Regions from separate parts of the Bradyrhizobium sp. MV1.5 genome, predicted to be linked through region 1. Evidence: riboswitches for the same ligand, from Rfam matches in the RefSeq annotation. Region 1 holds a riboswitch; the other holds the start of a gene.
The links. Region 1 has a riboswitch for S-adenosylmethionine ahead of AC0L2J_RS22975 (O-succinylhomoserine sulfhydrylase). Riboswitches for the same ligand answer to the same signal wherever they lie in the genome.

Region 1 (7,181 bases):
GGAGGCGGCCGCCAGCTTCGTTAAGCTGATGGAAGCAAAAACGCCTACTTTGGTCATCTGGCAGACCGGGACCGTCGATGCTATCCGAGCCATCGATCCCGATGATTTTCGTGGCGCGGTGACCGAAGGGGTTGTTGCGTTGCAAAAGGCAGGGGCTGACGTCGTCTTGATGAACTTGCAGTACAGTCCGCGTACCGAAACCATGATCTCGGTGCCGCCATACCTCGACAATATGCGGGTGGTGGCGCAGGAGCACGATATTCCGCTGTTCGATCGGTTCGCGATCATGCGGCAGTGGAATGATCAGGGGCAGTTCGACCTGTTCAGCCCGTCGCGCGGGCCTGAGCTGGCGAAACAGGTCCATGATTGCCTCGGCCGGGCGTTGGCACAGTTCGTGATCGACGCTGCGCATCTGGAGCCGGCCCAGCAGCAAAATTGAGGTCTAGCGTTAATGAGTTCTCTCCGCCCTTTTTGCCTGACGGCATGGCTGGCTGTGCCCGCAGCAGCGCTGCTGCTGGTGCTGAGTCCGGCCTCGCAGTCGCACGCGCAGACGCAGGCCGCACAGGCAACGCCGGCCCCGGAGCAGTCGGCTGATCCGGCTCCCGCTTCACCGTCCCAGACCACAGTCGCAGCGACGTCCCCCGACCAGCGCGGCATCACGGCGCGCGCCATCGACAAGGTGAAGCAGGTCGCGAAATCCGCCGGCGACGTCTTCAGCCGCGTGCCCTGCCTGTCGCCGAAGGGCGGCGCGAAGGCGATGGGCTCGCTGCCGCACGTCGCGGGCAAGCTCGTCGCCGGCCAGCCCGTCGTCATCGTCGCGTTCGGCTCGTCCTCGACCGCGGGATTCGGCGCGAGCTCGCCGGAGTTCAACTATCCCAATCGCCTTGCCGCGCAGCTGCGCCGGCACTATCCGACCGCCGACATCACCGTCGTCAATGCCGGCGTCGGCGGCGAGGACGCGCCCGAGATGATGAAGCGTCTCCAGAAAGAGGTGATCGACGTGCATCCGGATCTGGTGATCTGGCAGGTCGGCACCAATGCGGTGCTGCGCAATCTCGATCCCGGCGATACCGCCAAACTGGTCGAGGACGGCATCAGCCGCATCCAGGCCGCCGGCGATGCCGACGTCGTGCTGGTCGATCCGCAATATTCGCCCGCCGTCAACCAGCGCGCGGACAGCGCCGGCAAGATGGTGAAGCTGCTCGGCAAGGTCGCCGAGCTCCGTCACGTCGGCATCTTTCCGCGCTTCGAGGTGATGCGCGACTGGCACGAAAAGCAATCGCTTCCGGTCGAGAGTTTCGTGATCGCCGACGGCCTGCACATGAACGATTGGGGCTACGCCTGCTTCGCCCAGCTCCTCGGCGACGACATCATCCGCTCCGTCGGCCAGATCAAGCTCGGCGTCAACGTGCCCGCGGACGTGCGGACCTACCGGCCGATGTGACTTGTCGTCCCGGCGAAGGCCGGGACCCATACCGCGTGATCCATCAATGGTGCGCGGTGTTCGTACCGCTCCCCCCCCTTAACTCTGGGTCTTCGCCAAACTGCTTCCTGTGGTTATGGGTCCCGGCCTTCGCCGGGACGACAATAATTCACGCCTTCTCCAGCGCCGCGGTCAGATCCTCGATCAGATCGTCCGCGTGCTCGAGCCCCGCCGAGAAGCGGATAAAGCCTTCGCTGATGCCGAGCGCGGCGCGGTCTTCCGGCTTGAGGCGCTGATGCGTCGTCGTTGCCGGATGCGTGACGAGGCTCTTGGCGTCGCCGAGATTGTTCGAGATCTTGGCAAGCTTGAGCTCGTTGAGCACGCGGAACGCCGCCTGCTTGCCGCCCTTGACCTCGAGGCCGACCAGCGTCGAGCCACCGCGCATCTGTTTCTTCACCAATGCAGCTTGCGGATGATCGGCGCGGCCGGGAAACACCAGCCGTGAGATCTTCGGATGGCTCGCCAGCACGTCCGCGATGCGCGCCGCCGTCTCGGTCTGCGCGCGCACGCGCACGGCGAGCGTCTCCAGGCCCTTGAGCAGGACCCAGGCGTTGAACGGCGAGATCGACGGGCCGGTCTGGCGCATGAAATTGTGGATGTGCTCGGCGATGAACGCTTCCGAGGACAGGATGATGCCGCCGAGACAGCGGCCCTGGCCGTCGATGTGCTTGGTCGCGGAATAGACCACGACGTCGGCGCCGAGCGCGAGCGGGCTCTGCCAGATCGGAGTGGCGAACACGTTGTCGACGACGAGCCGCGCGCCGCCGCTGTGCGCGATCTCGGCAATGCCGGGAATGTCGAGCACGTCGAGCGTCGGATTGGTCGGGCTCTCCAGGAAAAACGTCTTGGTGTTCGGCTTCATGGCGCGCTGCCATTGGTCGAGATCGAGGCCGTCGACCAGCGTGGTCTCGATGCCGTAGCGCGGCAGCAAATCCTGCACGACGTAGAGACACGAGCCGAACAGCGCGCGCGAAGCCACGACGTGATCGCCGGCCTTGAGCGGCGCCAGGATCGCGGTCGTCACCGCGGCCATGCCGGTCGCCGCCGAACGGGCCGCTTCGGCGCCTTCGAGCTCGATCATGCGCCGCTCGAACATCGAGATGGTCGGATTGGAGTAGCGTGAATAGATGAAGCCGGGGTCCTCGCCCTTGAACCGCGCCTCGCACTCCTCGGCGCTGTTGTAGACGTAGCCCTGGGTCAGGAACAGCGACTCCGAGGTCTCGCCATATTGCGAGCGCAAAGTGCCGGAATGGACCAGGCGGGTTTCGGGACGGTAGTGGGCGGTTGGCGCCGGGGACTTCGACATAGGACCTCCTGAAGTGACCACCGAAAATGGTCACAAAAAAACCGGCCTGGAACATCTCCACGGGCCGGGATCACAGAGGTCCCCGGCCTGTTTAGCGACTTATTTAACGTGGCTGCAAGCCGGCCGGCTCAAATCACCACGGGATAAGTCATGCTCATATTCCGCAATGCCCTTTCCGTCAAGACGTCCATCGGATAGCCGTAAAACGCTCATATTTCCCGCATGTCGGGATGTGTTTGATCCCTGCTGAGGACCCCCGGTTGACGTTCACGGTTGCCGCCGACGCCAATGGTATCCTGCCCGACCGCATGATCGCGGCGATGGCGGAGGGCGGTCTCATCCTGCCCGCTTACGACTTCGTCGAAAGCCAGATCCAGCCGGCGAGCCTCGATTTGCGTCTCGGCGACATCGCCTATCGCGTGCGCGCCAGCTTCCTGCCCGGTCCCGGCGCCACCGTGGCCGAGCGCATCGACGAGTTGAAGCTGCACGAGTTCAGCCTCGCCGACGGCGCGGTGCTGGAGACCAACTGCGTCTACATCGTGCCGTTGCTCGAAAGCCTCGCGCTGCCGCCGGAGATCGTCGCGGCCGCCAACCCGAAGAGCTCGACCGGCCGGCTTGACGTCTTCACCCGCGTGATCGCCGACGGCACCCGCCGCTTCGACATGATCGGTGCCGGCTATCACGGCCCGCTCTATGCCGAGATCAGCCCGAAGACGTTCCCGGTGCTGGTCAGCGAGGGCTCGCGCTTGAGCCAGGTGCGCTTCCGCACCGGCGATGCCATCCTCAACATCGACGACCTCGAGGCGCTGCATGCGACCGAGCGTCTCGTCGATATCGACGATGCCGATCTCACCGGCGGCGTCGCCGTCTCTGTTGATCTTTCCGGCGAGAAGAGCGGGGGCTTCGTCGGCTACCGCGCCAAGCGCCACACCGGCGTCATCGACGTCGATCGCCGCGCAGGCTATTCCGTCGAGGAGTTCTGGGAGCCGATCTCGGCCCGCCCCGACGGCAGCCTGATCCTCGATCCAGGCGAGTTCTATATCCTCGCGTCGAAAGAGGCGGTGCAGGTGCCGCCCGATTACGCCGCGGAGATGGTGCCGTTCGATCCGCTGGTCGGCGAGTTCCGCGTGCATTATGCCGGATTCTTCGATCCCGGCTTCGGCTATGCCGGCGCCGGCGGGCTGGGCTCGCGCGCCGTGCTCGAAGTGCGCTCGCGCGAGGTGCCGTTCATCCTCGAGCACGGCCAGATCGTCGGCCGCCTCGTCTATGAAAAGATGCTGGCGCGCCCCGACGCCATGTACGGTCAGCGCATCGGCTCGAACTATCAGGCGCAGGGGCTGAAGCTGAGCAAGCATTTCCGGGTGTAGCGATCACCCCTCGCCCGGATGGAGCGCAAGCGTCATCCGGGAAAGTCTCACTTGTGGCACGATCCCGGATTACGCTGCGCTCCATCCGGGCTACAAGGTGCTGACATGACCAATTCATCCGAACTCGACGCAAAAATCCTCGACGACGTCGCGGATGCGCTGATCTATTCGGATCGCTCCGGCACCATCATGCGCTGGAATCGCGCATCGTCCGCGCTGTTCGGCTTCTCCGCGGACGAAGCGCTGGGCCAGAATCTCGACCTGATCATTCCCGAACATCTGCGCGCCGCGCACTGGAAGGGCTTTGAGGCCGCGCTTGCCAGCGGCGCGATGAAGCTTGCCGGCAAACCGACACTGACCCGCGCGCTGCACAAGGGCGGACGCAAGCTCTACATCGAGATGACCTTTGCGCTGGTGCGGGACGCCGCTGGCGTGGTGCAGGGATCGGTGGCGATGGCACGCGACGTCACCGAGCGCATCGAGCGCGAGCGTGCCGCCAAAGCTGCGCAAAACTAAGCCTGCGCAAACTTCGTGATGCGGAATTGGCGCGCCGGCGTGCAGGGCGCCCCGCGTGCGGCTCGGCTTGTCCGTCGCCGGATGCAGTGACACACTCCATCAAAACAACGATCGGGAGCGAACATGACCGCCGCATCAGACGTCGCGCAGGAAGCTCAATGGAAACGCTGGCGCGCCGTTGCCGATCTCTATCACGCCTATTTCACCGGCCTGATCCTCACCGTGGTCACGCGTCGTGGCACGGCGGATGCTGCGGAGTTCGTCTTTCGCGTGTTCCGCCGCCAGCAGCAGGAGCGCTTTCTGCCGGGGCTGGAGAAGCTCGGGCTGAGCCATCTGCCGCCGGCAGTCGCCGCCGCGCAATATCACTACCTCTCGAACTGGATCGGCGGCGTGCACGTCGAATACATGTATGAGAGCGACCGCAAAGCCTGGATCCGCTATCCGCCGCCGCGCTGGATCTGGAAAGGCACTGCCATCTGCGGCGTGCCGGGCGAAGTCTCGCGCGCGATGCTGCGCGGCTGGCACGCCAACAATGGTGTGGCGCTCGGCGATACCAGATTGGGGTTCGTCTGCACCAAGCAGAGCGTCGACGGCCAGGACGGGCTCGAAGGCTACTATCACCAATATGACCAACCGCTCGAGCTCGACCAGCGCCTCGTGTTCGCGAGGCATCTCGAAGCGCCGCTGTTCGATGCCGCCGCGGCTCCGGCCTTGCCGGTCGCAAGCTGGCCAAGACCGCGACTGGAAAAAGCCTATCGCAATTATGCGATGGAATATGTGCGCACCGCCGCGCCCGTGATGGTGCAGCTGTTCGGTCCGGAGGATGCGGGCTATCTCCTGCACCTCACCGGCAAGCTGATCGGGATGCAATATTTCGATGAGGTCGCTGCGGCGCTGTCGATGGGCCGCGGCGGTGCGGGCGAGTTCGCGACGTTCCTCGACGCGCTGTTTGTCGCGCAGGACGATGTGGCTGAGACGACGCAATCCGAAGGCACGTTCGAAATCCGTCAGCAGAGCTGGAAGTTGATGGACGGCGTCGCCGATAACCACCCTGCTTGCGCCAAAGTACTGGCGGGGTTGTTCGAAGGGCTTGCGGCCGGATGCGGGCGGCACATCGGCGTGCACCTGTCCCCGACACCGCCCGGCCGTCCGCCATTGGTCTGGACGATTGGGTAATGCCGTGCGGGCGTTGGCCTCGTGGTTCGAGACGGCCGCTTCGCGGGCTCCTCACCATGAGGGTCCGACATGTCACCGCGAAACAAGACCTCATCCTGAGGGGCCCGCGAAGCGGGCGTCTCGAAGGATGGCCCCACGGAGACTGAGAGTCGCAATTCCACGGGCTGAAATGCGCTGCCGCAGGGCACGCCTGCACCTGGCGCAGGAGGAATCGCTGCGTGTCGTGCTAACAAGCCTCTCGTTGCGCCCTGCGCGCGAACCAATTCATTGGCACACCTACGCATTGCCGCGCCGCAAATGGCGCTTTCTCCCGGAGAGGACATGTCAGACATCGCCGAGATTCCGGTCGATGAACAGGAGCGTCCGCTGCCGCCGCCTCCGCGCCCCGTGAGGAGCGCGCTGATGGACGGGCCGATCCTGCGCACGCTGCTCGGACTTGCCTGGCCCAACGTGGTCGCGCTCTCCGCCGGCACTTGCACGGTGATTGCGGAGACCTCCTATATCGGGCGGCTCGGCGTGGAAGCGCTGGCCGCGATGGCGCTGGTGTTTCCGACAGTGATCCTGACCATGACCATGTCTGGCGGTGCGATGGGCGGCGCGGTGGCCTCCGCCATCGCGCGCGCGCTCGGGGCCGGCGATCGCGAGCGTGCCGGGACGCTTGCCGCGCACGCGCTGCTGATCGGCATCAGCTTCGGCCTCGTCTTCATGCTGGGCATGCTGATCTTCGGGCCGCGCGTTCTGGAAATGCTCGGCGGCCGCGGCGATGTGCTGACGCATGCTATCGCCTACACCCAGGTGTTTTTCGGCGGCGCGGTGCTGCCCTGGCTGCTCAACACGATGGCGGGCGTCCTGCGCGGCACCGGCAACATGAAGCTGCCGTCGCTGTTGATCCTCAATTCTGCGGCCTGGCAGATCGTGCTCGGCGGCACGCTCGGCCTCGGGCTCGGTCCGGTGCCGCAATTCGGCATGCGCGGCGTCGCCGCCGGCGCGCTGATTGCCTATTGCATGAATATCGGCGTGATGGGCTGGTACCTGTTCTCCGGCCGCGCCCGCGTGACGCCGAAGCTGCGCGGACTTCGCATCCAATGGGCGATGTTTTTCGACATCCTCAAAGTGGGCGCCATCGCCTGCTTCTCGCCGCTGCAATCGGTGCTGACGATCTCGATCTTCACCCACATGCTTGCGAAATTCGGTACGGCGATCCTGGCCGGCTACGGCATCGGTGCGCGGCTGGAATTCCTGCTGACCTCGATCGCGTTCTCGTTCGGCATCGCCTCGGTGCCGATGATCGGCATGGCGGTCGGGGGGGGGGCGGGCGCCCCCCCCCCCCCCC
Region 2 (7,181 bases), on a different contig from region 1:
CAGCACCAGCAGCACGTGCGACGGCAGGCCGGCGCGCAGGCGCTTGACCTCGTCGAACGGCAGATAGGTGCCGGTCGGGTTGTTGGGGTTGGCGAGCCAGACCAGTTTCGTCCGCGGCGTCACGGCTTTCAGGATGGCGTCAACATCCGCGGTGAGGTTCTTCTCCGCCGCGACGACGTTCCTGGCGCCGACCGCCATGGTCGCGATCGGGTAGACGAGGAAGCCGTGCGTGGTCGAGATCGCCTCGTCGCCATGGCTCAGATAGGTGTGAGCGAGCAGGTTGAGGATCTCGTCCGAGCCGGCGCCGCAGATGATGCGGTTGGGATCGAGCCCGAAGGTGCGCCCGATCGCTTCGCGCAGCACGCGCGAGGTTCCTTCCGGATAGTCTTCCAGATGATCAGCCACGTGCTTGAACGCCTCGATCGCCCTCGGCGAGGGCCCGAACGGCGTTTCGTTGGCCGAGAGCTTGAACACCTTGCGGCCCGGCTCCGGCACCGGGGTCTTGCCGGGCGTGTAGGGAGCAATATCGAGAATGCCGGGGTTCGGCACGGGGCGGGACATCTTTAACTCCGGAATGGCTTAAGCGGTTCGCGACTTACGATTTCGACCCGGTCGGGGGCACCGTATAGCGCGTTGCGTGGCTGCCGACGAGGGCCGTGGAGCGCACCGAGGCACCCGCTTCGATCAGGGCAGTCTTGATTTTGTCGAGGCTGCTCGTCGCGGTGACCGAGACCAGCAGCGCGGCGCCGTCGAAGGCGGTATCGGGCACCGCCACGATCTCGGCGAGCGGCGACAGGGCGCGCGCGACCTCGGCGTTCCACCCCGACACGCGCACGCTGAAGGTCTCGACCTCCGTCACCAGGGCGCTGTCGGCGACGCGCGAGACCGCGAACACGGGCAACGCCGCCGGATGGTCGGCGCGCTCGACGAAAGGCAGCCGTGCGATGATCTTCGGTGCGCCTTCTGCTTCCAGCTCCAGCCACCATGGTGTGCGGCTGGAGGTCGCCGAGACCAGCGCAAGGTCGCCCTTGGATTTCGCCACCGCCTCGACCGCTGCTTGCGCGCTGAAATGCGCGACGTAAGGCACGGTGAATCCGAAATGGAAGCGTACGGAATCGCGCATCGCGGGCTCGCTTGCCGAAATGTCGGCATGCACGGAGAACGGCGCCTGAACGTAAGTGAACGTCGCGATGATGACGCGCCAGATGCTCTCGACGGTGTCGAGCGGCAGGATGCCGCGATGGCGCTGGACGAGGTCACGCATCATGGCGGCCTCGCGCGCCGGACGGAACGCCGAGCCGACCTCCTGGGTCTGCTTCACCTGGATCAGGCGGTCGATGATGTCGCCGCGCTGCATCAGCAGGCGATGCATGCCCTCGTCGATCGCGTCGATCTCCTTGCGCAATTCCTGGAGCGATGGTGGCGCGGGCGGACGTTGGGACATGTCTGTGAGGTGCTGTTGCGAGGCGTTCCAATGCGGATCAGTCGAGCCGTCACCGCTGCGATGGATGTCCTGATTAGGCAGTCGGGGCTGCGAAAGCAAAGAGAATTGCAATGGGAAATCGGGCCTTTTCCGCCCGCGGCGCGACGGGCGAATTTGGGCGATCCGGGCCGCGACTTGACGAAAACCGCCTGAGACGGTAGTTTTTACCCGTTCCGTGGTCATTTGAGCCGGCCGGCTTGCAGCCACGTTAAAAAACTCGCTAAACAGGCCGGGGACGCTTTCGATCCCGGCCGAACCTATCGTTCAGGCCGGGTTTTTCATGGCCTGATGTCAATGCGGTCACTTCTACGATCGCAAACGAGGTCGATGGTCAGATGGTTGGCGTCCAGTCAATTCCGAGTCCCGCGATCACCGCCGACGAGCGGTCGCACGAGGTGGATCATCCGAGCTCGCAGCTCGCGCAGTTCGGCTCGGAGCAGCCGCTGCGGCTCGATTGCGGGGTCGATCTCAGCCCGTTCCAGATCGCCTACCAGACTTACGGCGAGCTGAATGCCGATCGCTCCAATGCGATCCTGATCTGCCATGCGCTGACCGGCGACCAGCACGTCGCCAATGTGCACCCTGTCACCGGCAAGCCCGGCTGGTGGGAGACCTTGGTCGGCCCCGGCCGACCGCTCGATCCCAGCGAGTATTTTATCATCTGCTCCAACGTGATCGGCGGCTGCATGGGCTCGACCGGTCCGGCTTCGATCAATCCCGCGACCGGCAAGGTTTGGGGTCTCGATTTCCCCGTCATCACCATCCCCGACATGGTGCGCGCGCAGGCGATGCTGATCGACCGGCTCGGCATCGACACGCTGTTCGCGGTCGTCGGCGGCTCGATGGGCGGCATGCAAGTGTTGCAATGGACTGCGGCCTATCCGAGCCGCGTGTTCTCCGCGCTGGCGATTGCCTGCTCGACACGACACTCGGCGCAGAACATCGCGTTTCACGAGCTTGGCCGCCAAGCGGTGATGGCCGATCCCGATTGGCACCATGGCGGCTATGCCGACCACGGCCTCCATCCGCATCGCGGGCTCGCTGTCGCCCGGATGGCGGCGCACATCACCTATCTCTCGGACGCCGCCCTGCATCGAAAATTCGGACGGCGCATGCAGGACCGCGAACTGCCGACTTTCTCGTTCGACGCCGACTTCCAGGTCGAGTCTTATCTGCGCTACCAGGGCTCGTCCTTTGTCGAGCGCTTCGACGCCAACTCCTATCTCTATCTGACCCGCGCGATGGACTATTTCGACATCGCCGGCGACCATGGCGGCGTCCTGGCGAAGGCGTTCGCGGGGATCCAGACCCGCTTCTGCGTGGTCTCCTTCACCAGCGACTGGTTGTTCCCGACCTCGGAATCGCGCGCGCTGGTGCACGCCCTGAATGCGTCGAGTGCGCGGGTGTCGTTCGCCGAGATCGAAACCGATCGCGGCCACGACGCGTTCCTGCTCGACGTGCCCGAGTTCTTCGACATCGGCCGTGCCTTCCTGCAATCGGCAGGCAAGGCGCGCGGGCTCACTGCCAAGAAAGCTTAAAGGACGGCTAGCCATGTCTGTACAGGAAGCGTTGCCGCTGGGCGGCGTTGCGACCGGGCAGCCCGGTGATTTTCGCGCCGACCATGTGCTGGTGGCCGAGATGGTCAAGCCGGGCTCGAAGGTGCTCGACGTCGGCTGTGGCGAGGGCGACCTGCTCCAGCTGCTGGAAACCCGCGGCGTCGACGGCCGCGGCATCGAGCTGTCGCGCGAGGGCGTCAACCGCTGTGTCGCCAAGGGCCTTGCAGTGGTGCAGGGCGATGCCGACACTGACCTCGTGAACTATCCGGATGACGCCTTCGACTACGTGATCCTGTCGCAGACGTTGCAGGCGACGCGGCAGCCGAAAGTGGTGCTGGAGAATTTGCTGCGCATCGGCCGCCGCGCCATCGTGTCGTTCCCGAATTTCGGCTTCTGGAAGATGCGGCTCCAGCTCCTGATCGGCGGCCACATGCCGCGGACGGAGAATCTGCCGGCAAGCTGGTATGACACCGCCAACATCCATTTCTGCACCATCAAGGATTTCGTCGAGCTTTGCGACGCGATCGACGTCAAGATGGAACGTGCCGAGGCGCTCGACCTCTACGGCCGTCCGCTGCGGCTGCGGATGCCCTGGTGGGTGTGGAATCTGTTCGGCGAGCAGGGCGTGTTCTTGCTGACGCGAGGCGGCAGGAAGTAGGATTCCCGTAGCCCGGATGAAGCGTAGCGCAATCCGGGATTCTATCCGCGGAGGCGAAGGCCCCGGATTACGCTTGCGCTCCATCCGGGCTACGCGACGGCGCGTATGATGACGTCTTCGCGCTAATGCGCCGCCAACGTCCGCGCATCGCGCACCGGCCATCTTCCCGCTTCCACCAGCGTGACGAACCGTTCCACCGCTTCGTTGAATAGGGCGGGCTCTTCGAGATTGAGCACGTGGCCGGACTTCGGAAACATGGCGAGCCCTGCCGCAGGCAGATGCTTCTTCAGGAACAGGCTTGCGCCCACGCACGGATCGTCCTCGTCGCCGCAGATGATGAGTGCCGGCGTCGTGGCGGCCCTGATCGCGTCCGTGATCGTAAAGATCGAGGGACGGCCGGCCTGGAAGCCGCGCATCGTCCGCGCCGATCCCTGGGCGTCGTGCCGCGCCAGGGCGGCGTAGAAATCGGCGTGGCCGCGCGGGTCCTTCACCAGGAAGGGAATCCGGCTCGGCGCCTCGCGCGTGACTTTTGCGACTTCGGTCGAGCCGAGCATCTCGAATTGCTCCGCGTTGGCGCGGCACTGCTGGCGCCAGGCGTCGAGGTTCTCGATCTCCGAGCCTGAGCCGACGCCGGCGAGCGTCATCGACAGCGCACGTTGGGGCGCGTTGAGCCCGATCTGGAGCGACGAATAGGCCCCCATCGAGAGGCCGACGAAGTGCGCGCGTTCGATCTTGAGATGATCGAGCACCGCGAGCGCATCGGTGTAGAAATGCGTGTAGCCGTAGACCTCGCCATCAGGGACGTCCGATGGCGTGTAGCCGCGCGCGGAATAGGTGATGCAGCGATGGCCGCGCGAGAAGTAGCGCATCTGCGGCTCCCAATTGGTGTAGTCGGCCGCGAATTCGTGCAGAAAAAGTATCGGCGTGCCCGTGCCTGCTTCTTCGAAATAGAGGCGGCAATTGTCTTTCGTGAGGGCGTGAGGCATCCGGTTTTCTCCCTGAGGTGGCTGCGGCATTGGAATGCCGTCCTGCGGTCAGCGCATACGATCCTAACACTTGTTAATCATCGTCCAAATTCTTCGGGACCGCGTCTTGTTCTTGCCACATCGGGATACTGATACAGCCCGCGGATGTCGGCCACCGCACGGGCCGATTGGGAAGTGGGGGTGTCAACGAAGGATGAAGAATGTTCGAGTTGTTTGCGTCTCGCCTGTCGCGCTGTGTCGTCGCGCTGGCTGTTTTCTTCGCGGCGGTCGCCGCGCTCACCTCTCCGGCGTCAGCACGATCTCATCGTCATAGCGCAGAGCGGCACGCTTACGCGCATCACGCCAGCAGACATCATCATTTCCGGTATCATGCACGCAGCTCGCGCTTCGAGCGCGGTGCGGCGCAATTGCAGGCGAGCGGCTTCGGCAACACCTTCGCCAGCTATGACCCGAACGCCAATAGCGGCGGCATCGCCATGAGTGGAAGCGGTGGAATGGCCATGATGGGCAGCGGTGGAATGGTTACCAGCGGTGGGATGACCACGCGCGCCAGCCGTCGAATCGCCACGAGGCGTGGGGGTGGGATGGCCATCAACGCGAATGTTGGCGGCTTGGCCAATAGCGCGACGAGCAGCGGCGGCTTCGGCGGCGGGTCGGGCCTCGTGTCCGAGGCACGCCGCTATGTCGGCGGCAATCCGACCGGGCGCGGCAGCCTGTGGTGCGCGCGGTTCATGAACATGGTGCTTGAGAAGACCGGTCACCGTGGCACCGGCTCCGATATGGCGAATTCGTTCGCGCATTACGGCACGCGCGTCTCCGGTCCGCAGGTCGGCGCCATCGCGGTCATGTCGCGCGGCGGCCGGGGCGGTCATGTCGGCATCGTCACCGGCGTCGACGCGCAGGGCAATCCGATCATGATCTCCGGCAACAACGGCAACCGCGTCCGCGAAGCACCGGTCTCGCGCGGCCGGATCTATGCGTATGTGATGCCGAACTGACGGCCTCATTGCGAGCGAAGCGAAGCAATCCAGAAGCCCTCCGCGGGTGCCCCCTGGATTGCTTCGTCGCTTCGCTCCTCGCAATGACGGAGTACGGGCCGCGTCACACCAGCTTCGGCTCTTCCAACGCAACCGTATCGCCCACGCCGATGTCGCCGTCGGCGATCACCTCGGCATAGATGCCGCAGTCCATGTGGCCGAGATTGCTCGATAGCGTGGCCGGGATTTCGAGATCGCGCCTGGCGGTATCAGGCTCGACATTAGTGGCCGGGCAGCGCTTGATGCGCTTGACCACTTGCAGCCGGGCCTGTCCGATCGCCAGCGTCTGGCCGACGAGGTCGAGCTCGGACCAGGCCGGCCAGCCCTTCACGTAGAGATTGGCGCGGAAGCGCAGCGGGTGGACGGCGGTGCCGCCGAGCATGGTCTCGAGCGCGCGGACGCTGTCGAGATTGATGATGGACACGACCTTGCGGGCGACATCGGAAAAGCTGTGGTCGCGGCCGGACAGGATCTTGGGCGGGCCCTTCAGCTCCGGCTGGAAGTTCTCGCTGAAATAGCCCTCGATGGCGGCGCGCCCGGCGGCGGTCTCGAGGTCGCCGCTGGCGACGATCTGGCCGTCCTTGCGGATGGTCAGGCGGTTGGTCGCGTCCTCGAACCGGCTCTCGAGCGAAGCCAGCCGCTCATTGCGCGCCAGCATCAGGAACTGGATCTTCGGCTTCCACTGCGGCTCTTCCGGATCGAAGCCGCTGGGGCCGTTCTCGATGGCGTAGCGGCGGTCGGCAGGCAGGGTCTGGCCGGCTCGCAGGGAGACGCGGGGCAGGGGCTCCGGCGTCAGGCCCTTGATCGGGTAGCGGTAGAGGCCGGTGATCTCGGCGGTCTGGCTGGCTGTGATTGCGCTCGGTGTCATGCCGCTACTTAGGGGATTCGGCCCACGGGCGCCAAGCGGGCGGATATGCGCACGAAATTGTGAACTCGCCTCTTCCGGTCCGAGGCCTCGCTTCCCACATCTGGGTCAGGCCGGCGCCAGCGCCGGCTGATAACGACCGTTGCCGGTTGAGAAACGTCAATGCGGTCATCGGAAACCCAATGAAGATGCCGTTTGGAGTGCCTTTGAGGGCTCCAGGGGCAGGCCGAGGGAAAGATCACGATATGAACATCGAAAAATACACCGAACGCTCCAGGGGCTTCGTCCAGTCCGCGCAGTCGCTTGCGGTGCGCGAAGGGCACCAGCAGTTTTCGACCCTGCACGTCCTGAAAGGATTGCTGGACGACAATGAAGGCCTCGCCGCCGGTCTGATCGACCGCGCCGGCGGCAATTCCCGCGCAATCCTGAAGGCGACCGAGGACGCCCTGAACAAGGTGCCGAAGGTCTCTGGCGGCGGTGCCGGCCAGATCTACCTGGCGCCCGAGCTCGCCCGCACCTTCGACGCCGCCGAAAAGGCCGGCGAGAAGGCCGGCGACAGCTTTGTCACGGTCGAGCGGCTGCTGCTCGGCCTGGCG

Region 2: another riboswitch for S-adenosylmethionine. It lies ahead of metX (homoserine O-acetyltransferase MetX); the one in region 1 lies ahead of AC0L2J_RS22975 (O-succinylhomoserine sulfhydrylase).

Annotation. Positions count from the first base shown of each region.
Region 1 is NZ_JBVVPL010000026.1:38,944-46,124, reverse strand. It holds gene AC0L2J_RS22985 (SGNH/GDSL hydrolase family protein) at 1-439, shown strand, start outside; gene AC0L2J_RS22980 (SGNH/GDSL hydrolase family protein) at 452-1,444, shown strand; gene AC0L2J_RS22975 (O-succinylhomoserine sulfhydrylase) at 1,593-2,789, opposite strand; SAM riboswitch at 2,860-2,939, opposite strand; gene AC0L2J_RS22970 (2'-deoxycytidine 5'-triphosphate deaminase) at 3,020-4,156, shown strand; gene AC0L2J_RS22965 (PAS domain-containing protein) at 4,262-4,672, shown strand; gene AC0L2J_RS22960 (hypothetical protein) at 4,796-5,848, shown strand; partial or broken gene AC0L2J_RS22955 (MATE family efflux transporter) at 6,170-7,181, shown strand, end outside.
Region 2 is NZ_JBVVPL010000003.1:152,348-159,528, forward strand. It holds gene hisC (histidinol-phosphate transaminase) at 1-561, opposite strand, end outside; gene AC0L2J_RS04390 (chorismate mutase) at 596-1,444, opposite strand; SAM riboswitch at 1,649-1,728, shown strand; gene metX (homoserine O-acetyltransferase MetX) at 1,819-3,021, shown strand; gene metW (methionine biosynthesis protein MetW) at 3,035-3,697, shown strand; gene AC0L2J_RS04405 (alpha/beta fold hydrolase) at 3,820-4,683, opposite strand; gene AC0L2J_RS04410 (TIGR02594 family protein) at 4,884-5,681, shown strand; gene AC0L2J_RS04415 (MOSC domain-containing protein) at 5,785-6,588, opposite strand; gene clpB (ATP-dependent chaperone ClpB) at 6,831-7,181, shown strand, end outside.